Regions from separate parts of the Pseudidiomarina sp. PP-1MA genome, predicted to be linked through region 1. Evidence: predicted binding sites of a transcription regulator. Region 1 holds the regulator's gene; each other region holds the start of a gene.
What was found. The regulator NrdR, encoded in region 1, represses ribonucleotide reductase genes. The targets are predictions, from matches to a motif close to AAACACNANATNTNGTGTTT.
Positions count from the first base shown of each region.

Region 1 (10,976 bases):
CAAAGCTATCGCCTAATAACAGTAATTCAGACGCACGCAAGTGCCCAACTAACTTAGGCAGTAACAAACTCGATGCGGCCTCTGGTACCAAGCCCAAATTAATAAAAGGTAGGGCAAAGGTAGCGGTAGCGCTGGCATACACCAAATCACAATGCAGCAAAATGGTGGTTCCGATACCAATGGATAAACCATTAACCCCGGCTACCAAAGGCACGCTAAGCCGACTTAAGGTGTATAAAAACTCAAACGGTGGTGCGCTATCATCCAAATCTTCAATCGATAAGAAGTCATGCAAGTCATTGCCCGCAGTAAAACTGTCGCCCGAACCGGTTAAGATCACAGCTGAAATGCTGCTATCACGATCAGCATCTTGTAACGCTTTGCTGAGCTCAAGATACATGGTTTGCGTTAGCGCATTCTTCTTATCGGTTCGGGTTAGTGTTAACCACAACACCCCTTGCTTTACTTCTTGTTTAACAAACCCTGAGCTGTGCTTACTCATGTTCACGTTTTTCCCATGCTTTACGCGTGCCTTCGTACACTGGCAAAATTAAATCTAAAGCGGTTTGCCCATTACTTGGTAGCGTTTCGTTATTATCGCGAATTGGGGTCACTCGTTGGCCCCATTTAATGATGCCGGCGCCACAGGTTAGGCCACCACCGAAAACTGCTGACACAATAGTATCACCCGGTTTAACGATACCCTGCTCAACCGCTTCACAAAAAGCGATAGGTAAGGTGGCAGAAGAGGTATTGCCGTATTTTTGAATATTAATCACGGTTTTCTCTTCCGGCACATTACACATCTTGGCCAAGTAATCGATAAGGCGCTTATTCGCTTGATGCGGTATGAGTGAATCTATGTCATCGGTTGTCAAACCGGTTTCTGCAAACACCTTTTCAACGGCCATGTTCATGCCTTTCACTGCCCGCTTGAAAATCTCTTGGCCAACAAAATTAAAGGGCATGATGCCGTCAAAACCAAAGCGGTCAAAACTCATGCCAAACTCTAATGCCAGAACATCGCGGGCATCAGCATCGCAAGTGACGTGAGAGGCTAATAAGCCACATTCTTCGGTAGTTGCTTCCAGCACCATAGCGCCAGCGCCGTCACCAAAGAGCACTGCGCTTTCACGCTTGGTCCAATCCAAAATACGCGTTAAGCGCTCAGCCCCGATTATCAGTACTTTTTTATGGGCGCCGGTACGAATCGCTTGCGTTGCATAATGCATCCCATATAAAAAACTGCTACAGGCAGCATTAAGATCAAATGCCGCAGCATATTTGGCACCCAAATCACGCTGCACGGCTGAGGCGACATTGGGAATAATTTCGTCTGGGGTACAGGTACCAACAATGATTAAATCAAGATCATTGGCATCAAGGCCAGCTGCGGCCAAGGCATTGCGCGCCGCTACTGTGGCTAATTTGGAGGTGCCGACGTAGCTTACCCGACGTTCTTCAATACCCGTACGGGTGCGAATCCACTCATCCGAGGTATCTAAAAAAGTAGCTAAATCGTCGTTGGTCATAATAGCTGGCGGCAAGCATTTGCCCCAGCCGGTAATTTCTGCGTATATTTTCACGTTATATAAACCTATAGTCACCTGTCGTTTTTCGCTATCATAGCACGATTGTTAACAAGAGAAATGTCCGACCATATAATCAGCTTATGAACTCACGTCAATCAATACGTACGGGCACGCCTAGCGCTGCTACCACTTTCACTACCGAACTTGGTAGTTGGCACCTACAACGCTTTCCGGCGCGCAAGCAAGATCCTTTGCAGGCTTGGGATGCGGCTGATGAACTTATACATAGTTGGCTAGCGACGCAGCGTCCGCAATGGCAGGCACCGCTATTAATTAATGATAGTTTTGGTGCACTACTGATGGCTTGCCACTCTGAGTTACTCACTCCGCCACCGGTCGTTCATAGCTTAACCGACTCTTACGTAAGCCAGCGTGGCTTTCAACACAATAGCAAACTAAATCAGCTGAACCTACAACTATCGGCTTTAAACCTCTTGCAGCCGCTGCAAAGCTTGCCACCTAGTATTGATCTTGTGCTTTTGAAAATACCGAAAAGTATCAGCTTACTGGAGTTTCAATTAGCAACGCTAGCTACCACACTGAAACCAGGCACCCCCATAGTAGCAGCGGCGAAAAGTAAGTTATTTACTCCTAGCGTGCGGCAATTGTTTGAACGTTACTGCGATAATGTCTCGGTATCTCTTGCCAGTAAGAAGTCTCGCACCTTAGAGGCGCAGCTGAAGGCGGTGACCAATGCTGAACCAGCCAACTTTATTGACGCCTGGCAACTGCCTGAATACGGTCTAGAAATGCGTCACCATGCGGGTGTGTTTGCTCGTAATGCTCTTGATATTGGCGCTCGGTTTATGCTGCAGCACATGCCCGCTGCGGGCGCCAATCGGGTCATCGATTTAGGTTGCGGTAATGGCATCTTAGGGATTGTTTATGCACAGCAATCGCCTCACAGCCAAGTGACTTGGGTCGATGAATCCTATTTGGCTATGGCTTCTTGCCGCACCAATATCGACTTGAATTTGCCTCACTCTGAAGCTTATCAAACTCGGGTGGACGATTGTTTGAGTCAACAGCCAAGTGCGAGTGCTGACTTGATTCTATGTAATCCTCCATTCCATCAAGAACATGCTGTCACTGAACATATCGCCCGACAGATGTTCCGTGATGCTAAGCGTGTACTGCAACCCAACGGTGAATTATGGCTGGTCGCCAATCGTCACTTACCTTATTATGCTAGCCTTAAGCGTTTGTTTAAACAGGTAGATCAACACGCACAAAATGCCAAGTTTGTGATTTGGAGAGCTCGAGGTTAATCATGCTGAAACAGCTTTATTCTCATTTTATTTTAGGTACGTTCCTGCTGACCGCCTTGCTTGCGCCCGCAGCAGCAGAAATTCAACCGAACAACCAGTTTCCGCGAGTGAAGATGGTCACCAGTGCCGGTGATATCGTGGTTGAATTAAACCGTGCTAAAGCCCCACTCACTGTCAAAAACTTTCTTGAGTACGTTGAAATTGGGAGTTACAACAACACAATTTTTCACCGCATTGTGCCCGGTTTTGTGGTACAAGGTGGTGGCTACGATGCTGACTTTAAAGCCAAAGCAGAGCGCCCTGCTATTGTCAATGAATCTGGTAATGGGCTGAGTAACAGTTATGGCACCATCGCCATGGCCCGAGTGAGCGATCCGCACTCAGCAACCCGCCAGTTTTATTTTAACGTCGCCGACAATACTAAACTGGACCCGAGCAGCAGCCGTTGGGGCTACGCAGTGTTTGGCTGGGTTGTTGAAGGTGAAGAGGTGCTAGAGCAACTCGCAGCAACTGAGACCCATGTGTTTCATGAGCCTACCGGTTGGGGTGATGTGCCGCTTGAGCCGCCCATGCTGATTCGTATTGATGTGCTGCCGGCGCTCTAATGTCAGCTACCCCTTGGTTTAAAGATTTCGCTGTTTACCGAGAGCCAAGGATCTGGGTGATTTTTGGTTTTGGCATGATCAGTGGGTTTCCGTGGGTGCTGATTGGCTCCATGCTCTCCGCTTGGCTGCAAGAAGCCGGAGTAAATCGAGCCAATATCGGCTTATTTGGTATTGTCTTTATTGCTTACTCCATCAATGCACTTTGGTCGCCTCTCATCGATCGAGTACGCCTACCCTGGCTCGCCCGCCACTTGGGACAACGTCGTAGTTGGTTGCTGGTCTGTTTACTGGGTATTTTGGCGGCAACCGCAGGTTTGGGCTGGCTAGATGTTACTGTACAAACTTGGTGGATCGCACTGTTAGCTGTGGTTATCGCGTTTTTATCAGCAACCCAAGATATTGCTATTGATGCCTACCGCATTGAAAGCTTCGGTGCCCACGAAGCGCGCCTCCAATCCGCTGGAGCCGCCATGGCGACAGCTGGTTGGTGGACTGGTTACAGCGGCCTTGGCGCCATTCCATTTTTTCTGGTGGATGGCACCCATTGGAACTGGCAACAAGCCTACAGCCTGCTTACCCTCGTGGTGGTGGCGCAAATCTTTTGGGTTATTCTGGCGCCAAACTCCACTCGCTACTCAGCGGTCACCACCCAATTAAAGGCTGGCCAAAGTTGGTTTCACCATACTCTGGTTGCACCCATTGCAGAATTTTTTAAACGCAGCGGCTGGCGATTAGCCCTGAGCATGTTGGCTTTTATCTTTTTGTTTAAGATTGGCGAGGCCTTTTTAGGCCGAATGTCGATTGTGTTCTATAAAGAAATCGGTTTCACCAACGATGACATTGCCATTTACTCAAAATTAGTCACTTGGTGGGTCACCATCGTTTTCGCAATTTTGGGGAGCTTAGTTAATTTACGCCTTGGCATAGTGCGCGGCCTCCTTATTGGTGGTTTAGCCATGGCCGCTTCTAATCTGCTCTTTGCTTGGATAGCCGGGGTGGGGCCTAATACCAACCTACTGTTGGCTGCGGTGGTTATCGATGGCTTTACCGGAGCTTGGTCTACGGTCGCCTTTGTTGCCTTTATTAGCTTGTTGTGTAACCGCGCCTTCACCGCTACCCAATACGCCCTGCTTGCCTCGCTGGGTAACCTTGGCCGTACCTTACTCTCATCCTACAGTGGCTTCGTGGTAAATGCTCTTGACGGAGATTGGCTGCTATTTTTTGTGCTCACCGCCTTGATGGTGGTTCCTAGCCTATTGATTCTATTAGCACTCCGTAAGCCATTACTGCGTTTAGAAGCAGCTTACCAGCAGGATTCCAATTAACATGCGTTGGGCCGTCGTTGGGAACGGAGCCCTGGGTAGTTTGGTGGCCATCAAACTCCAACAACAAGGGCTACAAGTGAGCCTGTGCCCACGCCAGCAACCCGCCGTTGGGCATCTGCAACTGAGTTTTTCAAACCAGCACTATCAGTTAACGACCACTTCATTCGAGCAACTTGAGCCTGGAACCTGCATTTTTGCAGCAGTAAAAGCCTATCAAGTGCAGCCTCTACTCGTACAGTTAGCCCAAGCCAAGTTACTAGAGCGCTGCCCATTGATCTTAAGTTACAACGGTATGCTCACTCATGAACAGCAGTTGTTACCAGCGCATAGTCTCTTTTGGAGCACCACTCACGGCGCCTATCGGCAAGGATCATTACTAGTTCATGCAGGCGTGGGGCAAAGCTGGCTGGGCTACAGTGATCCGCTGGCGGCTACGGCTAATAATCCCCCCAGCCCTTGGCTAGTGCCGCAAATACAACAACAATTAGCGGCTGCTTTGCCGCCATTAGCCTGGAGTGACGAGATTAAATTAGTGCGTTGGCACAAGCTCGCCACCAACTGTTTAATTAATGCCTTGACCGTAGTGTATAACTGTCCAAATGGTGACCTGTTACGCCTACCCGTACAGCAATTGCAAATGCAGTTGGCGACTGAGATCGTTGCCTTAGCTAAGCATTATCAATTGTCTCTCAACGCTGATCAGCTACTCGAACAGGCGCGACTCGTGATGCAAAGAACAGCAGCAAATCGCTCGTCGATGCTCAGTGATGTGCGTCAGCAACGGCCAACTGAAATTGACTATTTAAATGGATTTGTAGCTCAGCAAAGTACGCAGTTTGGTCTTGCTGCCCCAGCCAATACTCAGCTGTGGCAGCAACTTACTGAGATCACGCAGGGTTATTTGGGTCTTCAATAAAATCAACCACTTCTAGGCCAAATCCTGACAGCGCAGAATAGCGTTTGGGAGAGCTCATCAACCGCATTTGATGAACGCCTAAATCAGCCAAGATTTGTGATCCGATACCGACGTTACGAGAGGCATTAGAGGCGGCTGCCGTTGGTTTTCTTTCGCCACGATCTTCTGCAGAAAAATGAGCAATTTGCTCAAGCATGCCGGCACTATCTTGATGCCGCCCAATCACCACTAAAACGCCGTTGTTGGCACCAATAAATTCCATTGCATGAGCTAACGGCCAGCTACGTTTAGCAGCGCGCTCAGTGGCAAATAGATCGTTAAAAGTATCTTGTAAGTGAACTCGTACGTTCACCGGATCAGAGCTATTAATGTCACCCTTAACTAAGGCATAGTGGACTTGTTTATCAATGGTGTCTTGATACGCAATCAACTCAAATTCACCGTAAGCTGTGGGCAATTTGCAGTGCGCCTGGCGCTGTACAGTTTTCTCAGTTAACGAGCGATGCTCAATAAGATCAGCAATAGTACCGATCTTGATACCATGCTCAGCGGCAAATTTTTCTAAGTCTGGCCGCCGCGCCATGCTGCCATCTTCGTTTAAGATTTCCACGATCACTGCCGCTGGCTCAAACCCAGCCAAACGCGCCAAGTCGCAGCCAGCTTCAGTATGGCCAGCCCGATTCAGCACACCACCGGGCTTGGCTTTCAATGGGAAAATATGGCCTGGCATCACCAAATCGCTTGGCTTAGCATCGGCTGCTACCGCCGCTTGCACCGTACGAGCTCGGTCTGCCGCTGAAATCCCGGTGGTAACCCCTTCTGCGGCTTCAATAGAGACCGTAAAATTAGTGGCGTAAGGGGCGTTGTTTTGATTCACCATGAGCGGCAAACGCAATTGCTCGCAGCGTTCTTCGGTCAGCGTTAAACAGATGAGCCCCCTGCCGTAACGTGCCATAAAATTGATTGCCGCTGGCGTAACACACTCAGCCGCCAGAATTAAATCCCCTTCGTTTTCACGGTCTTCATCATCCATGAGAATAACCATCTTACCCTGCTTAATATCAGCAATAATAGCGGCAGCGCTATGTAACGAGTTCGTTGTGGATGGCACACTGGTCACGATGAAAGGTCTCCTTGGTTCGTGTTGATGGTGGCGGTAATACGAAGATCAGCCCCCACCTGGCGAACATCTCGATAGGTTAAGGTGGGCGCTTGCGCGAGCTGCTGCCATACCGGCAAAGCGAATAAACCTTGCGCACTTGCACCTAATAATTTCGGGGCTAAATATAAAATGAGTTCATCAACCCAACCAGCCGCAATCAATGCGCCGGCTAAGTTTGTCCCACATTCGGTCCAAACCGAATTAATCTGATACGTCTGGGCTAGCTGGTGTAACAGCTCAGCTAAATCTATCTGGCCACTGCTAGTTACTGGCAACTGCAGAATTGTTACTTGCTCCGGCCAAGTTCTGGTCGTCGTCAGATCGGCACCCTGTACCAATAAAATAGGCGCAGCAGTTGCTGTACTTTCGGTAAAAAGCGGCTCATCACCCTTTAATTTGCCCTGACTATCGATGATCACGCGCAGCGGCTGTTGTTGTACCCATTCGCCGCGCGCCGTCAACCGGGCCTGATCAGCTAGCACCGTGGTCGCAGTACTCAAAATGGCGCTACTTTGGGCGCGAAACCGATGCACATCGGCTCTTGCTGCGCTGCTGGTTAGCCATTGGCTGGCCCCATTTGCTAAGGCTGTTTGGCCATCTAATGATGCTGCCATTTTCAGTCTAAGCCAGGGCCGTTGCCGTTGCATCCGAGCGATAAAACCGCAGTTTAAGGCACGCGCTTGGGTTTCTAACACGCCAACCAGCACCTCAATACCCGCTGCTCGTAAACGTGCGATACCTTGCCCACTAACCAACGGATTCGGATCTTGCATCGCCACCACAACTTGCGCCACTTGAGCTTTGATGAGTGCATCTGCGCATGGAGGAGTACGACCGAAATGGCTACAAGGTTCAAGGGTAACATAAGCAGTACCATGCTTGGCTGATGCGCCGGCGGCAGCTAAGGCATGTACTTCAGCATGAGGTTCACCGGCTCGTTGATGCCAGCCTTCGCCAACGATCTGGCCCTGCTGAACTATCACACATCCCACCATAGGATTTGGCGCAGCGCTGAACCGCCCTTGCGCAGCTAAATCAAGAGCGCGTTGCATATAGAATTGGTGGCACCTAACTGGGGTATTAGTCATTGAGACGAGCTATTTCTTCACCAAATTCACGAATATCATCAAAGGCGCGATACACCGAGGCAAACCGGATGTATGCGACTTTATCCAAGGCTTTGAGGTTTTCCATCACTAAGCCACCAATCATTTTGCTGGTGACTTCACGTTCGCCCGTTGCCCTTAATGACGATTTGACATTCTGCATGGCTTGCTCAATAGCTTCGAGACTAACCGGACGTTTTTCTAAAGCGCGTAACAAGCCACTACGCAATTTATCTTCGTTAAAAGGTTCGCGAGTGCCATCGGACTTTATAACTCGAGGCATAATCAACTCTGCCGTCTCAAACGTCGTAAAGCGCTCTTTACACTCGGTGCATTCGCGCCGACGGCGCACTGAGGCGCCGTCGGCAACTAACCGAGAATCGATGACTTTGGTATCTTGCGTGCCACAAAAAGGACAATGCATAATAACTTTCCTTGCCTAACCTAATGAACTCATCGCCCTAATTCTCGACCAAAGAGTTGCTTATCCGTATACCGGGAAGCGCTTACAAAGGGCTTTTACTTGGTCACGCACGGCACTGATGGCTGCTTCGTCGTTAATATTATCTAACACGTCACAAATCCAGTGTGCCACTTGCTCGGCTTCCGCTTGCTTAAAACCACGACGCGTAATAGCTGGGGTACCTAGCCGTAATCCTGATGTCACAAAAGGTGAGCGCGGGTCGTTGGGTACGGAGTTTTTGTTCACCGTAATGTAGGCCCGACCTAAAGCTGCATCAGCATCTTTACCCGTGATATCTTTATCAATTAAATCAACTAAGAACAAATGGTTTTGGGTGCCGCCAGAAACAATCTTGTAACCGCGTTCTTGCATCACCTTCACCATCGCATTGGCGTTGGTTAACACCTGCTGCTGGTAAGCTTTAAACTCTGGCTCCATCGCCTCTTTGAACGCTACCGCTTTGGCAGCAATCACATGCATTAGAGGGCCACCTTGGCTACCAGGGAACACGCCACCGTTAAGTTTTTTGTGCAATTCAGGGTCATCTTTACCTGATAAAATCAAACCACTACGCGGGCCAGCCAAGGTTTTGTGGGTGGTGGTGGTAACTACATCAGCAAAAGGTACCGGGTTCGGATAAAGGCCTGCTGCCACTAACCCAGCCACATGCGCCATATCCACTAACAAATAAGCGCCTACTTCGTCCGCAATTTCGCGGAACTTAGCCCAATCGACGATACCTGAATAAGCAGAAAAACCAGCCACGATCATTTTAGGCTGGTGCTGTAGGGCTAGCTCACGTACTTCGGCATAGTTAATTTCGCCAGTACTCTCATCTAAACCATACTGCACCGCATTGTAGAGCTTGCCCGAAAAATTCACATGAGAACCATGGGTTAGATGACCGCCATGTGCCAAACTCATCCCCAATACCGTATCACCAGCGTTTAAGAGCGCTAAAAATACTGCTGAGTTAGCTTGTGAACCAGCATGCGGTTGCACGTTAGCATAGCAAGCACCGAATAACTGCTTGGCGCGCTCAATGGCTAAATCTTCAACCACATCAACAAATTCACAACCACCGTAGTAACGTTTGTGCGGATAGCCTTCTGCGTACTTATTGGTTAACTGCGAACCCTGCGCTTGTAACACGCGTGGGCTGGTGTAATTTTCTGACGCAATAAGTTCGATATGCTCTTCTTGACGTTGTACTTCATCGGTCATCGCTTGCCACAACTCAGCATCATAGCTAGCAATGTTCATCTCATGTTTTAACATCAGGGCTCCTAACTGCAGCAGCTGCCAGAGTGACAGCGGGTTATTGGAAATATCTGTGCGCTAGTTTACCAATATACTTGGGTTAGCGCCAACTTAAGGGTTAAAATAGTCCATTAAGATTTCACCCTCACAAGGAACATGGGCAGTTATGGCACAATATATCTATTCGATGTCGCGGGTCAGTAAAGTCGTCCCGCCGAAAAAGACGATTTTAAAAGACATTTCGTTATCTTTCTTTCCTGGCGCAAAGATTGGGGTATTAGGTTTAAACGGCGCTGGTAAATCCACCCTGTTACGCATCATGGCAGGTATCGATAAAGAAATTGAAGGCGAAGCCCGCCCGCTCGCTGGTATTGAAATTGGCTATTTGCCACAAGAACCACAACTAGACGAAAATAAAACCGTACGTGAAACCGTAGAAGAAGCCGTGGCTGACGTAAAAAATGCGCTAGCTGAGCTCGATCAGGTTTATGCAGCCTACGCTGAAGAAGATGCTGACTTTGATGCTTTAGCGAAAAAACAAGGCCAGCTAGAGGCTATCTTGCAAGCTAAAGACGGTCACAACTTAGACAACATGCTAGAGCGTGCAGCTGACTCGCTTCGCTTACCGCCGTGGGATACCAAGATCAAAGTATTATCGGGTGGTGAACGTCGCCGCGTAGCCATTTGCCGTTTGCTACTGAGCAAACCTGATATGTTGCTATTAGATGAGCCAACTAACCACTTGGATGCTGAATCGGTCGCTTGGTTAGAACGTTTCTTACACGACTACGAAGGTACCGTGGTTGCCATTACCCACGACCGTTATTTCTTAGATAACGTGGCAGGCTGGATTTTAGAGCTTGACCGTGGCTATGGCATCCCTTGGGAAGGCAACTACTCGTCTTGGCTAGAACAAAAAGAACAACGTCTTGAGCAAGAAGAGAAACAAGAAAAAGCTCGGCAACGCAGTATTAAACAAGAACTTGAGTGGGTGCGGCAAAATCCTAAAGGGCGTCAAGCAAAAAGCAAGGCGCGGATGGCTCGGTTTGAAGAACTGCAAAGTGGTGATTACCAAAAACGCAACGAAACCAACGAGCTATTTATTCCACCAGGCCCACGCTTGGGCGATAAGGTGCTTGAAGTTCAGCACTTGCATAAGGCCTACGATGGCCGGGTACTGATCAATGACTTAAGCTTTAGCGTTCCTAAAGGGGCTATTGTTGGCATCATAGGTCCGAACGGTGCCGGTAAATCAACGCTATTCCGCATGATCACCGGT
Region 1 covers NZ_CP165718.1:915,981-926,956, reverse strand. Annotated here, with positions in the region: gene AB8S08_RS04240 (enoyl-CoA hydratase) at 1-502, opposite strand, end outside; gene AB8S08_RS04235 (ketoacyl-ACP synthase III) at 495-1,586, opposite strand; gene AB8S08_RS04230 (methyltransferase) at 1,673-2,860, shown strand; gene AB8S08_RS04225 (peptidylprolyl isomerase) at 2,863-3,465, shown strand; gene AB8S08_RS04220 (MFS transporter) at 3,465-4,790, shown strand; gene AB8S08_RS04215 (ketopantoate reductase family protein) at 4,792-5,706, shown strand; gene ribBA (bifunctional 3,4-dihydroxy-2-butanone-4-phosphate synthase/GTP cyclohydrolase II) at 5,678-6,751, opposite strand; gene ribD (bifunctional diaminohydroxyphosphoribosylaminopyrimidine deaminase/5-amino-6-(5-phosphoribosylamino)uracil reductase RibD) at 6,823-7,956, opposite strand; gene nrdR (transcriptional regulator NrdR) at 7,949-8,398, opposite strand; gene glyA (serine hydroxymethyltransferase) at 8,459-9,715, opposite strand; gene ettA (energy-dependent translational throttle protein EttA) at 9,864-10,976, shown strand, end outside.

Region 2 (10,976 bases), 310 kb from region 1:
ATCTTTATTCGTGAGGCACTGGTGCAAGGGCAGCTTAAACGACAATTGCCTTTCATTAAGCACAATCTTGCACTTATCGAGAGCGTTAAAGAGCTCGAAGACAAGTCGCGTCGGCGCGATATCCTGGTGGATGATGAAGCTCTGTTTCAGGCCTATGATGAACATATTCCCGCGGGTATTTACAACGAACAGCTATTAGCCGGTTGGTGGCACAAAGCCGTTAAACAGAATCCTCAACTTCTGTATTTTGTGCGCGCTGATCTGATGGCCCAAGACGCGGAGCATGTCACCACTGATGATTATCCAGATGTTTGGCAGCAGGGCCAACTGACCTTACCCCTGCATTATCATTTTGCCCCAGGCAGTGAAGATGATGGAGTGACGGTGCAGATCCCGCTAGCACTGCTAAACCAAGTGACGCCGCAAGGGTTTGACTGGCAAATACCAGCTCTGCGCCATGATCTGGTGGTAGCCTTGATCAAGAGCTTGCCAAAACAACTCCGTCGAAACTTTGTGCCGGCACCTAACTACGCCCAAGCGTTTTTAGCTGATACTCCAGCGGCTACGATAGCGAAAGAGCCTTTGCTTACGGCCTTATCCGCTAAATTACGGCGTATGACGGGTGTCACTATCCCTGATGATGCTTGGTATCATGGTGGCGCAGATGCTATTCCACCACATTTACAGATGAACTTTGCGGTAGTGGATGAGCAGGGCAAGGTACTGCAACAAGGGCGAGATTTACACCAGTTGCAACAGCGGCTACAAGGTGACGTGAAAGAGGCCCTCGCTCAGGCAGTAGCCAGTAAGCAGGCACCGCAAGCGGCAACGAGTTGGCAGTTTGGTACGCTCCCCGACATGCTCGAGCAGCAACAACAAGGCTATGCGATTAAAGCCTTTCCGGCGTTAGTGGCTGAGGCCGAAGGAGTGCGTGAAGAACTCTTCGATAGCCTAGCGAAAGCCGAGCATGCGCATCGGCAAGGATTGCGGCAGCTGTTGTTGCTGCAACTACCGTCACCTATTCGGCATTTGCAGCAAACGCTTTCTAATAAAGCGAAATTAGCCCTTTATTACAATCCATGGGGCAATGTTGAAGAACTTATCGCTGATTGTATTAGGGCGGCGCTGGATGAGTTTATAGAGGCAAATCCAGCCCGTGACCCAGCGGCTTTTCAAGCCTTGTATGATACTGCTAGAGCACATTTAAACGAGCGGGTGAGTGAGATAGCGAAACAGTTGGAGCCTTGTCTGCTGCTTAGCCACAGCATCCGTAAACGGATGAAAGGCAAGGTTAGCTTAGAGCAAATTCAAGCCCACGGCGATATAGCACAACAGTTGGATGCCTTGGTGGGACCCGGTTTTGTTAGTAACGCCGGAGCGCAGCGTTTGGATGATATTCAACGCTACTTGAAGGCAATTGAGCGACGCTTAGACAAACTGCCGGTGGATCCAAATAAAGATCGTTTACACACGTTGGTTCTAACGGACTTGTCGCAAGCCTATCAAAGCCTGTTGGCGAAACAAAACAAACAGCAGTTGATATCGTCAGATGTGCTTGAAATTAGATGGATGATAGAAGAGCTGCGGGTAAGTTTTTTTGCGCAGACGTTGGGTACCCAATACCCGATCTCAGAAAAGAGAATTCGCCAAGCGCTTGCTGCAGCAGCTTAAATACTGCTGCAGTAGTGCTTAACTAAGTTAGGCGTATAAACCTAAATTGGCGCGGGCATAAGCTTCAAATTCAGTGCATCCACCGATGTGTTTTTCGTCCACAAAAATCTGCGGTACGGTTAAGACGGGGGCGCCGACGGTTTTCTCTAAATCTGCTTTAGAGATGCCTTCAGCGTGCATGTCAACGTAGCGAAATTCAAAATCATCGCGGTCAGCGGTCAGTTTTTCAGCGATTTGTACTGCACGAACGCAGAATGGGCAGCCAGGGCGACCAAAAATAACAGTAAACATCTCAGACTCCTTAAAAAAATGTGATATTGCCCGTATTTTCCTACAAACAGCGGCGGCTTGCCAATGAGTTTTGTGGATAGCGGCTATCGAACCTAGCGATTATTGATTAATTTCAAGATCCGAGGCTGCAACGCAGCAGCATGGCAGACAATCGCCGGGCCGCACAAAAGCCAGTGGCTCGTTGATGTAGGTGATATCGCCCTGAACTAGTTGCACTCGACAGGCGCCGCAAAAACCATTGCGACAATGATAGTGGGGCTCTAATCCAGCCGCTTCCATAGCTTCTAAGAGGGTACCCTGTGAGCTGTCAACGGTCAGCTGCTGCTGACCATTGACGATGACTTTATACGCAGTGCTCATGATGATTTAGAGTTCAAAATCTCCGAGGTCAGAAGCACTTACGTTACTGTCAATTTGCCCAACCAAATAAGAAGTGATTTCAGCTTCTTGGGGGGCTACTTGAACGTTATCTGATACCAGATATTTATTCATCCAAGGTAGCGGGTTGCTACGCTGTTTAAAGGGCGCATCAAAACCAATGGCTTCCATTCGCATATTAGCAATGTATTCCACGTACTGGCAGAGCATTTCTTCGTTTAGGCCAATCATAGAGCCATGTCTGAACAAATAGTGGGCCCATTGCTTTTCTTGTTCAACAGCCTTCATAAAGATGTTCAGTGCTTCGTCGCGTAACTCTTCGGCAATTTCTTTCATTTCTGGGTCATCTTGACCGTATTGCCATAGATTAAGAATTTGCTGAGTAGAGACCAAATGCAAGTTCTCATCACGGGCGATAAGACGGATGATTTTTGAGTTACCTTCCATCAGATCACGTTCAGCAAAGGCGAAGGTACAAGCGAAGCTTACATAAAAACGAACAGCCTCTAGCGCATTCACTGAGTTGATGCACAAGAATAGCTTTTTCTTGAGCTCACGCATGCTAACCAGATGCTTCTCACCGTCAACTTCCCATTCGCCTTCGCCATGGGTTTGCCAAAGCTGCGTATAGAAAATCAAATCATCGTAGTAGCGAGAAATATCGGTGGCTCGTTTCTGAATTTCTTCATTAATCACGATGTCTTCAAAAACTTCACTCGGGTCAGTAAATAAATTTCGCAAAATATGCGTGTACGAACGTGAGTGAATGGTTTCAAAAAACGACCAAGTTTCAATCCAAGTTTCTAATTCAGGAATGGATACAATCGGCAGCAACGCAATGTTAGGGCTACGTCCTTGTACTGAATCTAACAAGGTTTGGTACTTTAAGTTAGAGATAAAAATATGTTTTTCGCTATCAGTTAACGCTTGAAAATCAACGCGGTCGCGGCTGACATCAACTTCTTCGGGGCGCCAAAAAAAGCTAATTTGCTTTTCAATCAGCTTTTCAAAAATACTGTGTTTTTGTTGGTCATAGCGCGCAACGTTGACTGAATTACCAAAAAACATTGGCTCTAACAGAGGGTTAACTTGGTTCTGATTAAATGTTGAATAACTCATACCTTAGCACACCTTTTTTAGCATCATCAGCTGAGCAGCGGCGCTGCTCAGCGAATGCAACTTGTTGTTATTAAGCCGCAGAACTAGATCTTACAGGCACCACCGGCACAATCATCGTCTTCTTCAATAATGGCGACAGTTGCTTGTTGGTTCTCTTCTTCACGAGTTTTAGCTTCTACTTTGTCACGCAAATCTACTTGGTTATCTGAAGCGCCGTCACGCGTGTTGTGATAATAAAGCGTTTTTACGCCTAACTTATAGGCATAGAGCAAGTCTTGTAGCAGCTGCTTCATTGGCACTTTGCCTGCTTCAAACTTGGCTGGGTCGTAGTTGGTGTTGGCGGAAATGGTTTGGTCGACGAATTTCTGCATAATGCCAACTAATTCTAAGTAACCTTTGTTACTAGGGATGCTCCACAACAGCTCATACGCGTCTTTCAACGTTTCGTATTCAGGCACTACTTGCTTCGTAATACCGTCTTTTGATGCTTTAATGCTGATATGTCCGCGCGGTGGTTCAATACCGTTGGTAGCATTAGAAATCTGCGACGAGGTTTCTGATGGCATTAAGGCAGACAGGGTAGAGTTACGCATACCGTATTGTTGTACATCACGACGTAACTGGTCCCAATCAAGATGCAATGGCTCTTGGCAAACGCTATCCAGATCTTTCTTGTAGGTGTCGATTGGCATCACACCTTTGGCATAGGTGGTTTCATTAAACTTAGGACAAGCACCAAGCTCTTTCGCTAAGTTCATGGAAGCCTTCATCAAATAGTATTGAATAGCCTCAAAAGTGCGATGAGTTAACGCGTTCGCTGAACCATCCGAATAACGAACACCGTTTTTAGCTAAATAATAAGCGTAGTTAATTACCCCAATGCCCAACGTACGACGGCCCATGGTTGCGTTACGAGCTGCAGGTACAGGGTATTCTTGATAGTCGAGTAAGCTATCAAGCGCACGCACGGCTAAATCAGCCATTTCATCAAGTTCATCTAACGATTTAATCGCACCTAAGTTAAAGGCCGACAGCGTACATAAAGCGATTTCACCTTCTTCATCATTCACGTGGCGCAATGGCTTGGTTGGCAAGGCGATTTCTAAACACAGGTTACTTTGTCGAATAGGGGCAACCGCCGGGTCAAACGGACTATGGGTGTTGCAATGGTCCACGTTTTGCAGGTAGATGCGACCTGTACTAGCACGCTCTTGCATGAACAAACTAAAGAGTTCAATGGCTTTGATACGCTTCTTGCGAATGCTATCGTCGGCTTCGTATTGCAGATAGAGGCGTTCAAATTCTTCTTGATTGGCGAAGAAAGCATCGTACAAACCAGGGACATCAGACGGGCTAAACAAAGTGATGTAGTCGTCTTTGATCAAGCGCTGATACATAACACGGTTGAATTGCACGCCATAATCAAGGTGACGCACACGGTTCTCTTCAACGCCGCGGTTGTTTTTAAGAACCAGCAAGCTTTCTACTTCTAGGTGCCAAAGCGGATAGAACAGGGTAGCGGCACCGCCACGAACACCGCCCTGAGAACAGCTTTTAACCGCTGTCTGGAAGTATTTGTAGAATGGGATACAGCCGGTGTGGAAAGCTTCGCCGCCACGAATGGCACTACCAAGCGCACGGATACGACCCGCGTTGATGCCAATCCCAGCGCGTTGAGAAACGTATTTAACAATCGCACTTGCAGTGGCGTTAATTGAATCTAAGCTGTCGCCTGTTTCAATCAATACGCACGAGCTAAATTGGCGCGTAGGAGTACGAACGCCTGACATGATAGGGGTTGGCAAGGAGATCTTAAACAATGACGTGGCATCGTAAAAACGCTGTACATAGCTCATCCGAGTTTCTTTCGGATAGTTCGCAAACAAACAGGCAGCGACTAAGACATACAAAAATTGCGCACTTTCATAGAGCTCACCGGTCACTCGGTTTTGCACCAAGTATTTGCCTTCTAATTGCTTCACCGCTGCGTAGGAAAAGTTCAAGTCGCGGGCGTGATCGATAAAATCGTTCATTTGCTCGAATTCTTCGCGCGTGTAGTCAGTCAACAAGTGTTTATCGTAACGACCCGCAGCCACCATTTTAGTGACTTGATCATACAAGTGTGGCGGCTCAAATTGGTTGTAAGCTAATTTGCGTAGATGGAAAACTGCTAAGCGCGCTGCTAAATACTGATAATCAGGTGCTTCTTCAGAGATAAGGTCAGCAGCAGCTTTGATGATGGTCTCGTGAATATCTTCAGTTTTAATACCGTCATAAAATTGGATATGGGATTTGATTTCAACTTGTGATACCGAAACGTTGTTCAAGCCTTCGGCTGCCCAACTAATCACCCGGTGAATTTTGTCTAGGTTTAAAGGTTCGCGTTCACCGCTACGTTTAGTTACGAAAAGCTTTTGGTTCATGAGGCGCATCCATCGTTGTTATGGTTGTTTTGTCTAGCCACAAGATATAGTGCGTGTTAGGACTGCACGACGGTTTTTTACACAATATCTTGGGATGAATGAATGGGGTTATCCTAGCACTTATCGCACACTGATCAAGTGCGTTTACGTTACAAAAAGGGGAAGGTTTGACTAACCGAAGTGTAGGCTTTCGCTAAAACCTACGGTGCAATAGAGGTTTAGTAAAATCAAGCACCCTGAAAAAAAATATTGGAAATTTTTTTACCGTCATTAGCTGACGTTTTGTTGCTCAATGAAAACCGATTAGAAAGCGGAGGTTTAGTTAGATAAATCTACATATGGGCGTTTCAGCGGTGTGACTGTCTATATGTTGTGCTGGTTTTTTTTGGTGAAAACTGCGAAGCAGCGCTGCTGGCACTTTTTGTTGGTGCCGAATCAAGGCCAAAATCCAGACCAGCGCAAGCCCCGTAGTTAGGCCAAGAGATCATAATTAAGTTAATAAATCGAGTAACTCTAAGGGGGTTTCGATGAAACTGTCGGCTCCCCATGCGGTTGGCGTTTCGATGGCACTGATGTAGCCATAATTAGCCACAATAGTGCGCATGCCAGCAGCACGACCGGCTTGAATATCCCGCTCGGCATCGCCTACGTACCAACAATCGCCCGCCACTACTTGTAGTGCTTGGGTAGCGTGCAGTAAAGGTTGTGGTGATGGTTTCGCCACCGTCAAGGTATCGCCGCAGACAACCACCTCGATCGCAGCTAACTCAGGAAAGCTAGGCAGCAGTTGTACGGTTAGGGCCGTTGGCTTATTGGTGACAATAGCAACGGGTATCTGTTGCTGTTGTAGTTGTGCTAGTAGTTCGCTAACCCCAGCAAAAAGCTGGGTTTGTTCAGCAATAGCTTCGCTATAAAAACTTAAGAACTTGTGTCTGAGTTCGTCTTTGCGTTGTTCAAATTCAGCTTCACCGTAGGCAAAGCGTAAAAGCCCAGCGGAGCCATGAGAGGCAATCGGAGTGTAATCACTAGCACTAACTAAGGGGCGTTGCTCAGCCCTAAGGACGCGGTTTAAAGCTGCGCCTAAGTCAGGGGCTGTATCTAACAGGGTGCCATCTAAATCAAACAGGATTGCAGCTGGACGTGACATGCTTAGTCCTTCAACGGTTTGGTTAAACAGACGATGTAATTTACATCAACATTGTTCTGGTCTAAGTAAAAGCCGCGCCACGGCAGGTAATGGAGCCCTGTCATGCGTTGTGCAACCAATCCAGCAGCATCGGTCATGCGCAATAATTCAGCCGGTTGAATGAACTTTTGGTGCTGATGCGTGCCTTTCGGTACCCACTGCAGCACATATTCTGCCGCAACGATCCCAAGCAACCAAGATTTTAGATTACGGTTCAAGGTTGAGAAAAATACCTTACCACCTGGCTTAACCAAGTCTGCTGCCGCTTGGACTATCGCCGCTGGGTTGGGCACATGCTCGAGCATTTCTAAACAAGTGACCACGTCAAACTGGCCTGGCTCACTTGCGGCCAGTTGTTCGGCTGGGATAAATTGATAGTCAATTTGTAGCTGGCTTTCTAAGGCATGTAATCTGGCTACTTGCAACGATTGTTCAGCCAAATCAATGCCGGTCACCTGAGCACCAGCCCGGGCTAGGCCTTCTGCCAACAAGCCGCCACCGCAACCAATATCGACAATACGGCTACCAAACACACCATCACAGGCAGCTTGGATAAAGTCTAAGCGCAACGGATTAATTTGATGCAGCGGTTTAAACTCTCCGGCGGGGTCCCACCAACGTGAGGCGATGGCACTGAATTTTTCAATTTCTGCAGGATCAACATTAGAACTTGTGGTCATAGGGCTTCTGCTACGGCTTAAAAGTAGGTACAGTGTACCCAACCTACAGGGATAAAAAAAGATGCGATAGTAAGCCCGTACGGGTACAATGGCGTTATCTTGTAAAACTATAAAAAGACAGATCGTTTAGGGATATAACTACTATGAGTGATCTCGCCAGAGAAGTCGTTCCGGTTAACATTGAAGATGAGTTGAAGAGTTCGTATTTAGATTACGCCATGAGTGTAATTGTCGGTCGAGCTTTACCGGACGTTCGTGACGGCCTCAAGCCAGTTCACCGTCGTGTACTGTTTGCGATGAATGAACTGCGTAATGACTACAACAAGCCTTACAAAAAATCAGCGCGTATTGTTGGTGACGTGATCGGTAAATATCACCCTCATGGTGATATTGCTGTGTATGACACCATCGTGCGGATGGCTCAGCCATTCTCGTTGCGTTACATGTTGGTTGATGGTCAAGGTAACTTTGGTTCAGTAGACGGTGACTCGGCGGCAGCCATGCGTTACACCGAAATTCGGATGGCAAAAATTGCCAGCGAATTGCTCTCTGACCTAGATAAAGAAACCGTTAACTTTGTGCCTAACTATGACGGCACAGAGCAAATTCCGGATGTTTTACCTACCCGAGTACCTAACTTATTAGTGAATGGTTCGTCGGGTATTGCGGTTGGTATGGCTACGAACATTCCGCCGCACAACCTTACCGAAGTGGTGAATGGCTGCTTGGCCATGATTGAAAACCCAGACATCACCATTGATGAATTGATGGATTACATTCCGGGCCCAGATTTTCCAACTGCGGCATCCATTTCAGGTCGTTCAGGCATCGTTGAAGCCTATCGTACCGGTCGTGGTCGTATTCATTTACGCGCTAAGGCTGAGATTGAAACGGAAGATAATGGCCGTGAAACCATCATTGTTTCGGAAATCCCGTATCAAGTTAACAAAGCTAAACTGATTGAAAAAATCGCTGAATTAGTTAAAGAAAAACGTCTGGAAGGGATCAGCGCTTTACGCGACGAATCTGATAAAGACGGGATGCGGATTGTCATCGAATTAAAACGCGGTGAAGTAGGTGAGGTGGTCTTAAACCACCTGTACGCCAATACGCAAATGCAAGTGGTGTTTGGTATTAACATGGTGGCGTTGGATAAAAACCAACCGCGCCTGTTTAACTTACGCGACATGCTGCATTGCTTTATTCTGCACCGGCGTGAAGTGGTTACCCGCCGCTCTGTGTATGAGCTGCGTAAAGCTCGTGAGCGCGCCCACATCTTAGAAGGCTTAGCCATTGCGCTAGCTAACATCGATGAGATCATTGAGCTGATTCGTCGGTCACAAACAGCGGCCGATGCGAAGGCTGGTTTAACCAGTCGCGCTTGGCGTTTAGGCGATGTTGCCGCGATGCTAGAACGGGCTGGGGTTGATGCAGCGCGGCCTGATCATCTGGATGAAAAATACGGTATTCGTGACGGTGAGTACCATTTAACTGACGAGCAAGCACAAGCCATCTTGGATTTACGTTTGCACAAGTTAACGGGTCTTGAGCATGAGAAAATCCTAGATGAATACAAAGGCTTGTTGCAGGTTATTGAAGAATTACTGTTGATTTTGAATAGCCCAGAGCGGCTGATGGAAGTGATTCGTGAAGAGCTAGAAAAAATCAAAGCTGATTATGGTGATGCGCGACGTACAGAAATTACGGCGGCAGCACACGATATCAGCATGGAAGATTTGATTAATGAAGAAGACGTGGTGGTGACTTTGTCGCACCATGGCTACGTGAAGTATCAGCCACTTACCGAATATGAAGCACAGCGCCGCGGCGGCAAAGGTAAAGCCGCAACTAAGATGAAAGATGAAGATTTCATTGAGCGCTTGTGGGTGGCGAATACGCACGACACCATTCTATGCTTCTCAACCCGCGGTAAAATCTATTGGATGAAAGTGTACCAATTACCGCTGGCCAACCGCACTTCGCGTGGCCGTCCTATCGTCAACTTGTTGCCGTTAGAAGCGGATGAAAGGATCACTGCGATTCTGCCAACGCGCGATTACCCAGAAGATAAATTTATCATCATGGCCACCCGTAACGGTACCGTGAAGAAGACCCCAATGGTGGAATATTCGCGGCAACGTAAAGGCGGCATTATTGCGCTTAACTTGGTTGAAGGCGATGAGTTGATTGGGGTTGATGTGACTACCGCTGGTGATGAGATCATGCTGTTCTCGAATGCTGGTAAAGTAGTTCGCTTTAGCGAAGATCAAGTTCGTTCGGTCAGCCGCACTGCTACAGGTGTCCGTGGTATTCGCCTAGAAGCTGGGCAGCATGTGGTTAGCTTGATTGTGCCGCGCACTGGTGACGAACTCGAACTTGCGGACGACGGTGAAGCAGAAATGCCATCGGTGCTTACGGTGACTGAAAATGGCTACGGTAAGCGTACGCCAATCACTGAGTATCCAGCTAAGAGCCGTGCTACCAAAGGTGTGGTTTCGATCAAGGTGAGTGAGCGTAACGGCCAAGTCGTAGGTGCGATGGAAGTGATTGATAGTAATCAAATCATGCTCATTAGTAACAAAGGCACCTTGGTACGGACTCGCGTCAGTGAAGTTTCAGTGGTTGGCCGTAACACTCAAGGCGTGCGCTTGATTCGTACCGGTGATGATGAAAAAGTAGTTGGATTACAACGGGTTGATGATATCGACGAGGATGAAGAATTAGATCCATTGTTGAATGAACCTGTTGAGGGCGAAACAGACGAGCCGCTAGATGACGAAGCGGATGACGAAACCGATGTTGTCGAAGGTGAGGAATAAGCCATGAGCGCCCCGTTTAATTTTTCTGCGGGGCCGGCAATGTTGCCGGCAGAAGTAATGCAACAAGCGCGCGATGAGTTTTTAAACTGGAATGATTTAGGCATTTCAGTGATGGAAATAAGTCACCGCGACCCAGCGTTTATCCGCTTGGCGGAACAAGCTGAGCAAGATTTACGCGATTTGATGGCTATTCCAGACCACTATAAAGTGCTGTTTATGCATGGTGGTGGACGCGGTCAATTCAGTGCTGTCCCACAAAATATTGCGGCTGCTGACGCGACCGTGGATTATCTAAACTGCGGGATTTGGTCTGACTTTGCGATTCGTGAAGCGCAAAAGTACGTACGCCATGTCAATGTTGTCGGCGCGGCTGTGCAAACCGATCAAGGTAAAGCAATAAGTCATCCAG
Region 2 covers NZ_CP165718.1:1,230,269-1,241,244, forward strand. Annotated here, with positions in the region: gene hrpA (ATP-dependent RNA helicase HrpA) at 1-1,671, shown strand, start outside; gene AB8S08_RS05935 (GrxA family glutaredoxin) at 1,699-1,962, opposite strand; gene yfaE (class I ribonucleotide reductase maintenance protein YfaE) at 2,062-2,322, opposite strand; gene nrdB (class Ia ribonucleoside-diphosphate reductase subunit beta) at 2,329-3,459, opposite strand; gene nrdA (class 1a ribonucleoside-diphosphate reductase subunit alpha) at 3,543-5,882, opposite strand; gene AB8S08_RS05955 (HAD family hydrolase) at 6,373-7,029, opposite strand; gene ubiG (bifunctional 2-polyprenyl-6-hydroxyphenol methylase/3-demethylubiquinol 3-O-methyltransferase UbiG) at 7,032-7,748, opposite strand; gene gyrA (DNA gyrase subunit A) at 7,892-10,567, shown strand; gene serC (3-phosphoserine/phosphohydroxythreonine transaminase) at 10,571-10,976, shown strand, end outside.
Region 2: nrdA (class 1a ribonucleoside-diphosphate reductase subunit alpha) is a predicted target of NrdR. The motif match lies at 5,918-5,937, and genes of this name have one in related genera.

Region 3 (10,976 bases), 1.1 Mb from region 1:
ACTGCAAGCGCACATTGCTTTGAGAAATGGCCCGAGTTTGTTCATCGACACGTTTCTCGAGGTTACCATACATGTAACCCACAGCTTCGTTCATTTTATTCAAGGTGCCCGAGAGCACGCCTAGCTCATCACGCATGGGATGATTCACGCGGGCGGTAAAATCGCCCTGACCAATTCTTTTGGCGGCGAGAGTTAAAACCTCTAATGGATACTTAACGCGGGTGCGTAACCAATAGAAAATAACCAGCGCTAAACCAATGCTAGAAAACAACGAGAGCACCTGAATTAATCGAATAGAACGTATGCGCTGCTCGGCATCTTGTTGAATGGCGGTAACAAAGCGATTAATTTGGTCTATTTGCGGCAAGATCTGTTGTTGTAAATTAGCACTGGTGACCACGCCATCGGCTATTTGCTGCTGAAATTGCTGCCAACTGGTTCGAGTTTGCGTATATAAGGTTGCTAAATCAGACTCACTATGGCTAAAACGGTTAAAGACTTGATGATGCCAACTTTGTTCAAATTCGGCTTGCATGGCCGCTGCTGCAGCACTATCAGCATCATGCAATTGATGCCAGCTGTATTGATACGCTTGGTAGCGCAATGAGCCTGCAATATTTATGGCTAAGGCATCTTGATCTGCTTTTTCTGAGAGCCAATACGAAGCCAACAGAGTAACTACGGTAAGCGCCACCATAAAACTCAAAGCAAAACCAATGCGTGTCACAATAGATGAATTAGGCATAGACAATTAGGAGTCAAACTCTTAGGTTGATTTAAACAGATGCGTTAGTGTACCTCGGATAGCAACTGAACAACAATCAACCATAAAAAAAGCGGCAACACCTAAGTGCCACCGCTTTTAACGTCACCTTTAATTTCAGGCTGTGATTAAGCTATATGCTGTTGTTCACGTGAGCTTTTATCAAACCACAAGCCATACACAACTTGCCAGCTGATAGCAAAAGCACCAATAATGAAGACCACGTCGCCAACAGTGCGCACCCAACGCAGACCCTCTAGCAACGGCTGTTGCATAAAGGCTTCGCTACGTGCATACCATAAACCTTCAGACGCTGATGCATAGAACTGGATGAAGCCAACTGGCAGTAAGCTAGTAAATAGCATCATGCCAAGGCCAATGTTCATCCACCAGAACGCAGTAGTCATCAGTTTATCGTTAAATTGCAGGTTTGGACGAATGTAGCGCAAGATAAGTAAAACAAAACCTAGCGCTAAGAAGCCATACACCCCAAACAAGGCCGCGTGAGCGTGAGTTGGTGTGGTGTTCAAACCTTGAATATAGTACAGCGAGATAGGTGGGTTAATCATGAAACCTAACACGCCAGCACCTAACATGTTCCAGAAGGCTACCGCAACAAAGCACATGAGTGGCCATTTAATGCGTTGCATCCACTCGGCTTTGCGTTGCAAGCTCCAGTTTTCCCAGGCTTCGTAGCCCAAGACAATCAAGGGAACGACTTCTAGCGCAGAGAAAGTTGCACCAACGGCCATCACGGGAGTGGTGGTACCGGAAAAGTACAAGTGGTGGAAAGTACCAGGTACACCACCAAGCATAAATAACGAGGCTGACGCTAAGGTGGCCGTAGTAGCCATTTTTCTAGAAACCAAGCCCATGCTATGGAAAATAAAGGCTAGGGCCGCGGTGGCGAATACTTCAAAGAAGCCTTCTACCCACAAGTGCACGATCCACCAGCGCCAGTATTCCATCACTGATAAGTGAGTACGTTCGCCATAGAAGAAGCCAGCGCCGTAGAACAGGCCAATAGCAACAACAGATGCGGTGAGTAGTGCTAATAAGTTCTTGTCGCCTGGTTGACGAAGAGCGTGGAAGACACCGCGCATCATCAACACTAACCAGAACACGATACCTAAGAATTTACCAATCTGCCATGCACGACCGAGGTCGACGTATTCATAACCTTGGTGACCCCACCAGAAGCTTAAGTGCTCAGGCATAATTTGAGCAATAGAGAGGAAGTTACCAATAAAGGTACCAGCAACCACTACAACTAACGCCCAAAATAGTAGGTCGACTCCTAGTTTTTGATACTTAGGATCTTTACCACCATTAATGATAGGTGCTAAGAATAAGCCAGCAGCTAAGAAGCCAGTAGCAATCCAGAACATGGCCGCTTGTAAGTGCCAAGTACGCACTAGCGAGTAGGGCAACCACTCAGACACGTTAATACCATAGAATTCTTGACCTTCTACAGTGTAGTGAGCAGTAAAGCCACCTAACAAAACTTGTAAAGCAAACAACGCCACGACGATAAAGCAATATTTACCTAGTGCTTTTTGTGATGGTGTAAGTTTGAAGGTAGTGATTGGATCTTGCTTAGGAATCTCAATTTCTTCTTCATCGTGGTCGCGCAAGAAAGCCCAACCCCAAATCAAAGCACCGATACCAGCAATCAGTAAAATCACACTAATAATAGACCAAATGATATTCTCAGCACTTGGCTTATTATCAATAAGCGGCTCATGCGGCCAGTTATTGGTGTAGGTGACATTGCTATCAGGGCGTTCAGTAGCGGCTGACCAAGCAGTCCAGAAAAAGAACTCAGTCATGCGCTCGCGTCGCTCAAGGCTCGGCAAGGTGTTCTCTTTCATTGCATAGCTTTCGCGCGTGCTTTGTAGCTCAGGAGCATCGCTGAATAAGCGAATATAATAATCCGCTACGTCATTGATGGCTGCTACTCGAGTCTCACTTAGTAGCACCGTATCAGTTGCAGCATCGTAGGTGTTGGTACGATATTCCTGTTTTAACGCAAATTGCAGAGCATTTTGCTCAGCTGGGCTCAAGCTGTCGTAGCTCATGCCGTAATCACGTTGCGCTACAATTTCTAACCAAGCTACGAGCTCACGGTGTAACCAGTCTGCAGTCCAATCGGGTGCTTGATAAGCACCATGGCCCCAGATCGAGCCTAATTGCATACCACCGATGGATTGCCAAGCGGTTTGACCATCGAGAATACTCTCTTCAGTCATTAACACTTGTCCCGATTCCGTCACGTACTGCGCTGGAATAGGCGGTGCTTCGCGGTATACCTCTTTACCAAAATAACCCAAGATACCAAAGGTAATCGCTAGGATGCCGATGAGTATCCACCAAAGTTTTTTATAACCGGCCATATGGCACCTCCGGTTGTTGTTGTTGATTCATGCGAGAGTCTCCCTTTATTGCATTTCGCACGCATTCATAGATGAGTACCCTTTCCTTATAGCAAGTCTCGTGCCAACTTTTATCCATCTGATTTTATTGGTTTTTATTTGTTTTTGGGGTAGATATAACCGCACTTTTTGAGGGTGCTAGTAACCCGTAGGGTTATTTTTACCCATCAGCATGTTTTGGCTAGCTTGCCGAAACCGCGGACTGAGTTTTTCAGGCTGCTTATTTATTGATCCGGATCAACACAATATCTAGGTGATCGTCTAGGCTTTAGCACAATATATAGATGCAAATAACCAATTCAGCACAATATGTGGGGTTTTAATGCGCTACTGTTCAGAGCAAATAGCCTTTCAGGAGGTGCCCGGCGAAGTCTCGTTGGCTTATACCATCACCGGCTGCCCTGTGGGTTGTAAAGGCTGTCATAGCGTTGATAGCTGGCCCGCTCATAGCGGAGTGGAATTAACCCCAGAGTATTTTACGAAGCGGCTGCAGCAATATCGGGGTTTAATCACCTGCGTGTTGTTTTTAGGGGGTGAATGGTACCCAGAGCAGTTACTGCACTTACTTAAATTAGCTCGTGAGCAGGGGCTAGAAACCTGTCTGTATACCGGTTATGAGCAGGTGCTACCTGCACTCCGCGAACAGCTCACCTATTTAAAAACGGGCCCTTGGATAGCTGAGCTTGGTGGCCTAGATAGTCCAAACACAAATCAGAAGTTTATTGATTTACGCAATCAACAATTACTAAACGTGCGCTTTTTAAGCACTGATTAAAACAAGGAGCATACCTATGTTGCGCTTACACCCCGATCAAGTAGACGCCAAAGTTGACTTTATTCAGCAATATCTCCATGCCGAAAATGCCGCTGATGGTTCAAAAATGGATGCTAATGCGAATGTGACGCAAAAGAATATTGCGACGCTAGAGTCAGAAATCATGAAGGATTTTTTTGTTCAAGTGAACCGCAAGCAAGTCAGCAATAAAATTGCAGAGTTGTTTGGGCAGCCGTTGGCGCAGGAGTATATTCGTCAAATAGAAGATCATGAGATTTATGTGCATGATGAAACTAGCTTAAAGCCTTACTGTGTGTCGGTTACCATGTATCCGTTTTTACGTGATGGGCTCACTAAGTTGGGCGGCGAATCAAGAGCACCAAAACACCTAGAAAGCTTTTGTGGCACTTTCGTGAACTTCGTCTTTGCGGTGAGCTCACAGTTTGCCGGGGCCGTCGCCACCGTCGAATTTTTGGCTTACTTTGATTATTTTGCTCGTAAAGATTACGGTGATAACTACCTAGAAACACATCGCCATCAGATTGAAAACCATTTACAGCACGTCGTGTATGCCCTTAATCAGCCCGCGGCAGCGCGCGGTTATCAAAGTGTCTTCTGGAATATCTCAGTCTATGACCAGCATTATTTTGAAAGTATGTTTGGTGACTTTGTCTTTCCCGCCGATTTCAGCAAATCATCATGGCAATCGGTGAGCCAGCTTCAGGACTTTTTCTTACATTGGTTTAATGAAGAACGGAAGAAAACCATACTCACTTTCCCGGTCGTTACCGTGGCTATGCTGACCGAAAATGGTCAGTGCAAAGATCAGCAATTTGCTCAGCATATTGCCCATGAATTATCTGCCGGTAACTCATTCTTCGTGTATCTATCACCCAATGCCGATTCGCTAGCTTCTTGCTGTCGTTTACGCTCTGAAATTAGTGATAATACCTTTTCTTACACCCTTGGTGCTGGTGGCGTCGCGACCGGATCCATTAATGTGATCACCATTAATATGAATCGGTTAGTGCAAGATGGACGCGACTTGGGTGAGGAAATTGAGAAAATTCAAAAATACCAAGTGGCCTATCGGAGGCTCATGGAAGATTACCAAGCAGCCGGTTTACTCACGGTTTACGATGCTGGTTTTATTACCCTGGATAAGCAGTTCTTAACTATTGGTATCAATGGCATGGTAGAGGCGGCGGAATCGCAAGGTTTAACGGCCAGTAATAATCCTGAGTACATTGAATTTGTGCAGCGCCACTTAAAGGTTATTTACGATGCTAATAAAAAAGCCAAACAAGAATATGGCTATATGTTTAATACCGAGTTTGTGCCGGCAGAAAACCTTGGTGTCAAAAATGCGAAGTGGGACCGCGCCGATGGCTATGTTGTGCCGCGTGATTGCTACAACTCCTACTTTTACGTGGTAGAGGATGAACAAACCAATGCAATTGATAAGTTCACCTTACATGGTCATGAATTAATAGAGTTTTTAGATGGTGGCTCGGCTCTACATCTTAACCTAGATGAAAAACTTAACGAGGATGGCTATTTATCACTGTTAAATATTGCTGCTAAAACAGGCTGCAATTATTTCTGTATCAATGTGAAGATTACCATTTGTAATGACTGTGAACATATCGATAAGCGCACCCTGCATAACTGCTCAAGTTGCGGTTCTGAAGATATTGATTATGGTACGCGGGTGATTGGCTATTTAAAACGAGTGTCGGCATTTAGTGCTGGGCGTCGGCAAGAACATGCCGCCCGCCATTATCATCGCCAGCCGCAGCGGGCGGTAGAGGCGGCAACATCCCAAGCTGGCTAGCTTGGGATGGTCAGGCCAGCACAAATGATGCTGCCATAGCTAGACTATGGCAGCACCTATCGAGAGCCTCTTCTTAGTTAAACGACTTTAGAGTAGCGTGGAGCCGTAGCTGCATCGTCTAAGTAGGCGTCAAAGCAGGCACAAATACTCCGTACCCATAAGCGACCCAATTCAGTAACACGTAATTGCGAGTCATCAATGGTCACCAGCCCATCCTCAATAAAGGGGGCTAATTTTTGTTTAGCATTGGCAAAGTAAGTCCAAAAATCAGTCAACTGCCAAGCCTGTGTAAACGCAGCAATATCCAATTCAAAGTGGCAGATAACTTGCGAAATAAGTGCGGCGCGCAAGCGGTCATCTGCGTTCAGTTCAAATCCTTTAATAACCGGCAGGCGTTGTGCCTTCAGGTGCTTGTAATAGTCAGGTAGTTCTTTGCTGTTTTGCCAAAGCACCCCATCAATTTGGCTAATGGAAGAAGCTCCAATTCCCAACAAAGCATCCTGGCCGCTGGTGGTGTAGCCTTGGAAGTTACGCTGTAAGCGCCCTTGTTGCTGAGCAATAGCAAGTTCATCAGATGTTTTAGCAAAGTGGTCCATACCAATAAACTGATAACCGGCAGCGTTAAAACGAGTGATCCCAAGCTGCAACAGTTCTAACTTAATCGATGGCTTAGGTAAGCTCTCAGTTGGGATTTTTGCTTGACCAGCAAAACGTGCCGGCAAATGAGCGTAGCTAAATAACGATACCCGGTCGGGAGCCAAGGCAATCACTTGATCAATTGAGGCTTTAAAGGTTTCTGGACGCTGGTAAGGCAAACCGTAGATTAGGTCTAGGTTGATCGACTTAAAACCCAATTCTTTGGACAGCTCTACTTGATGTCGGATGAGATCGGTATCTTGGACACGGTTAATCGCAATCTGTACTTTTTCGTCAAAGTCTTGCACCCCATAGCTTACACGATTAAAACCGAGCGCTCGTAAATGCCGTAATTTTTCATCACTACAGCTGCGCGGATCGATTTCGATACTCCACTCAGCATCGTCAGTGAAACTGAAGTGTTGATGTAGCAAATCATCTAAGCGTGACAATTGTTGCTCGGTTAAAAAGGTTGGGGTACCACCGCCCATATGCACAGACTCAAACTTACGAGTCCCTAACAGCTTGGCGTACATCGCCATTTCTTCGGCTAAGTAATCAAGATAGATATCGGCTTTGTGCTGATGCCGAGTAATCACCTTATTGCAGCCGCAGTAGTAACAAAGCTTGTGACAGAAAGGTAAATGAATATAGAGGCTTAACTTTTCTGGCGCATCAGCCAGGGTGCGCTCTAAAGTACCGATCGGAAACTTATCATGCAGCGCCAAGGCGGTCGGATACGAGGTATAACGCGGACCGTTAATGTTGTATTTATCAATGAGCTCTTGGCTCCAGGTGATATTTGCTACTGATGCGTTCATGCGTTACCCCTTGGTGACACCTTGGTTAAATTCTGTCGCTCATAATACTTGATGCAGATCAGAATTTTGATACGCCTGAAGGGGTATAAGCTTGCTGCTGCAAAATACGCTCTGCTAAGGCCTGATTAAACCTAAAAACAGGTTTGGGTAGGCGTTGATTCAACTCAATGGTGTCCAATAAGTTCTTCACTTCAAGCCCTAATTCAGTGTCACCTTTGATCAATAATTTGCGTCGGAAGAACAAGGTATCCGGGTCTACTTTGCCACTTAGCATCAGCAATAAATACTCACTATTACCGCGCATGGTAACGTCTGCTTGCGGGCCGTCAAAAGTTACTTGTAGGCGTGGTCGTAGGCCTTGGTTGGCGAGGGATACGCTGAACTTTAAGGCTAAGTCTGGCACCTCAATAAGAACCCATCGCTGGCGCAAGAAAGCAAATTTATCGGCCACCAGTTCATCGTTAAGAACATGGTTTAGAGCTTGCGCAAATAGGTGTTGAGTTACCCCACGCGGGGCTACTTGTAGTAAGGACTTAGAAAGGTGTGGGCCCCACTGATAGGCCAGATCTACTACTTTAGGGATAACCATTTATTACCTCGATTAATCAGCCCAGAAAAATTTAACCCGATTATAATACTCATTACCAATGCATGTTTATGGACGGGATCAATAATTATGGAATTACTCTGCCCCGCCGGCAGTATGCCAGCCTTGAAAGCAGCCATTGAAAATGGTGCAGATGCGGTATATGTAGGTTTAAAAGATGAAACTAACGCACGTCATTTTGCTGGTTTAAATCTTGACCAAGCAGGTTTAACTGAAGCCGTTCGGTTTGCGCATAGCCATGGCAAGAAGTTGCATGTTGCCATTAATACCTTTGCGCATGCAGATAGCTGGGAAAACTGGCGGAAAGCGGTTGATATGGCGGTGAAGTGTGGCGCTGATGTGCTCATTTTGGCAGATATTGCGGTGCTAGCTTACGCAGCTGAGCGCTATCCTAAGGTTGAATTACACCTTTCGGTACAAGCCTCAGCCACCAATGCGGCAGCGATTGAGTTTTATCAACAATTTAATGTGAAGCGCGTGGTGCTGCCGCGTGTGCTCTCGATGAACCAAGTGCGTACCCTAGCGCGCACCACCGATGTTGACCTCGAAGTTTTTGCCTTTGGTAGCCTGTGCATTATGGCCGAAGGGCGCTGTTATTTAAGCTCGTACATGACAGGTGAATCACCGAACACGGCAGGAGCTTGTTCACCGGCAAAATACGTACGCTGGGATGAACACGAAGATGGCTCGTTAGAGTCACGGCTGAACAATATTCTGATTGATACCTTTGCCCCCAATGAAACTGCAGGTTATCCAACGTTATGTAAAGGACGTTTCACCGTCGGTGAAGACACCTATCACGCCTTAGAAGAACCAACGAGCTTGAATACTTTAAGCTTGTTACCGGAGCTGCATAAAGAGGGCATTGTGAGTTTAAAAATCGAAGGTCGGCAACGCAGCCCGGCTTACGTCGCCCAATTAACGCGGGTGTGGCGTCAGGCTATAGACAAAGTGCTAGCAGATCCTGCTAATTTTGCCGTGCAGCCCGACTGGGATGCGACTCTCGCAGGTTTATCTGAAGGCAGCCAAACCACGTTGGGTGCCTACCACCGGAAATGGAAGTAATCATGAAATTTTCTCTAGGAGCAATTCAATACTATTGGCCGCAGCAAGTGGTAAAAAACTTCTATCGGCAAGCCGCAGAATCTGCCGTTGATATTGTTTATTTAGGCGAGACGGTCTGTAGTAAAAGGCGTGAACTGAAGTTTGCTGATTGGCTGCAAGTCGCTCATGAATTACGCGAGGCGGGCAAACAGGTGGTGTTGTCTACCATGACCCTGTTAGAAGCACCATCCGAGCTACGAGAGCTACGCAAGTATTGCGATAATGGTGAGTTTTTAGTGGAAGCCAACGACGTGGGCGCCATTCGACTTCTGCAAGATAACCAACTACCCTTTGTCGCTGGAGCCGCCATCAATTGCTACAACCAGCACACGCTGCGGCAATTAATGACCATGGGGATGAGCCGTTGGGTGATGCCGGTTGAATTATCTCGTGACTGGTTGCAGAAATTACTGCAACAGCCGATGGTAAAAGATGTGCGCGATTGCTTAGAAGTTGAAGTGTTTAGCTTTGGGCACATGCCTTTGGCTTGGTCCGGTCGCTGTTTTACGGCGCGCTCAGAAAACCGTGCCAAAGACCAATGCGAACTCTGTTGCATTAAATACCCAGAGGGGCGTCGTGTGGATAGCCAAGAAGGTCAGCAAGTATTTGTTCTAAATGGTATTCAAACGCAATCCGGAACTCGTTATAACTTGGTAAATCAGTTACCTAGCATGCAAGGCTTAGTTGACATAGTGCGTTTAAGTCCGCAGTTAGAAGGCACCTTTTCTTGGTTAGAAAAATTTCGGCAGAACCAGCATGGCGAACAGCCCCAAGCCCTCGAGCCGAACGATAGTAACGGCTATTGGATGGCATTAGCAGGGTTAGTGCAAACAGCATAATTAGGGTTGCTAGCAACCATATAGGAAGACAGCATGATTCAAATTACTGACTTACAAATTGAGCAAAAAATGTGGCCGTTATTGCGGCAAGCTTTTCGACCGATGTTTTTATTGGGGGCGAGCTTTAGTGCCTTGGCCATCACCTTGTGGCTGCTGGTATTAGCTCAGGTCATCGAGCTGCCCGTGTATGGGCAAACCTTATTCTGGCACAGTCATGAAATGATCTTTGGTTTTGTGGCGGCCATCATCGTGGGCTTTTTGCTGACCGCCGTACAGAATTGGACTGGCTTACGCGCTACCCACGGACGGGCCCTTGGCATCCTCACTGCGGTATGGGTGTTGGGTCGGTTAGGGCTTTTAGTTGGGGCTTGGCTACCTTGGTGGCTGGTAGCTGCGGTTGATCTATTATTTTTACCGTTAGCGGCGATTTTATTGGCTGTGCCCTTAATTGCGGTGAAGCAGCAGCGAAACCTATTCTTCGTGCCCGTGCTTTTCTTGTTAACCTTGTGCAATGCGCTGATGCACTTCGGGCTGCAGACCGGACAATACGAAATTCAACAATTAGGTAGCCAAAATGCGGTGTGGTTGGTCACTTTACTGATGGCCATCGTAGGTGGTCGGGTACTCCCTATGTTTACCGCCAACGGAACTATGACACCAAAAGCCGAACCCATCGTCTGGTTAGACCGCATCGGGTTAGGTAGTTTGTGGTTGATTTTTGTGCTGAATATTACCAATTTCAGCGCCATGGTACCGGCCTTGGTGATGGCTCTACTCTTCGCGACAAGTGCTTTAGCTTTAGCTATTCGCTGCGCCCGTTGGCGTATCTGGATCACCTGGAAAGTACCGTTACTGTGGTCGCTACATGTAGCTTACTGGTTTATTCCAATTGGCTTAGCGCTATATGCGCTGCGCTATGCGGGCTTTCCTATCACCAACAGCTTGGCGTTACATGCATTAACTGCTGGCGCTATGGGTAATATGATTTTAGCGATGATTGCACGGGTCTCTCTGGGCCATAGCGGTCGTGCCCTACAACCCAAACCCATCATTAGCGCAGCCTTTATGTTAGTGATAGTAGCTGCGGTGGTTCGCGTATTTGTGCAAGGCTTATGGCCAGAGTTATCCGTGTATTGGTATGCCCTAAGTGCGTTTGCTTGGGTGT
Region 3 covers NZ_CP165718.1:2,528,779-2,539,754, reverse strand. Annotated here, with positions in the region: gene AB8S08_RS11960 (ATP-binding protein) at 1-745, opposite strand, end outside; gene AB8S08_RS11955 (nitric-oxide reductase large subunit) at 892-3,156, opposite strand; gene nrdG (anaerobic ribonucleoside-triphosphate reductase activating protein) at 3,518-3,970, shown strand; gene nrdD (anaerobic ribonucleoside-triphosphate reductase) at 3,987-5,804, shown strand; gene hemN (oxygen-independent coproporphyrinogen III oxidase) at 5,882-7,261, opposite strand; gene AB8S08_RS11935 (SCP2 domain-containing protein) at 7,320-7,850, opposite strand; gene AB8S08_RS11930 (peptidase U32 family protein) at 7,938-8,933, shown strand; gene AB8S08_RS11925 (U32 family peptidase) at 8,936-9,811, shown strand; gene AB8S08_RS11920 (NnrS family protein) at 9,845-10,976, shown strand, end outside.
Region 3: nrdG (anaerobic ribonucleoside-triphosphate reductase activating protein) is a predicted target of NrdR. The motif match lies at 3,496-3,515, and genes of this name have one in related genera.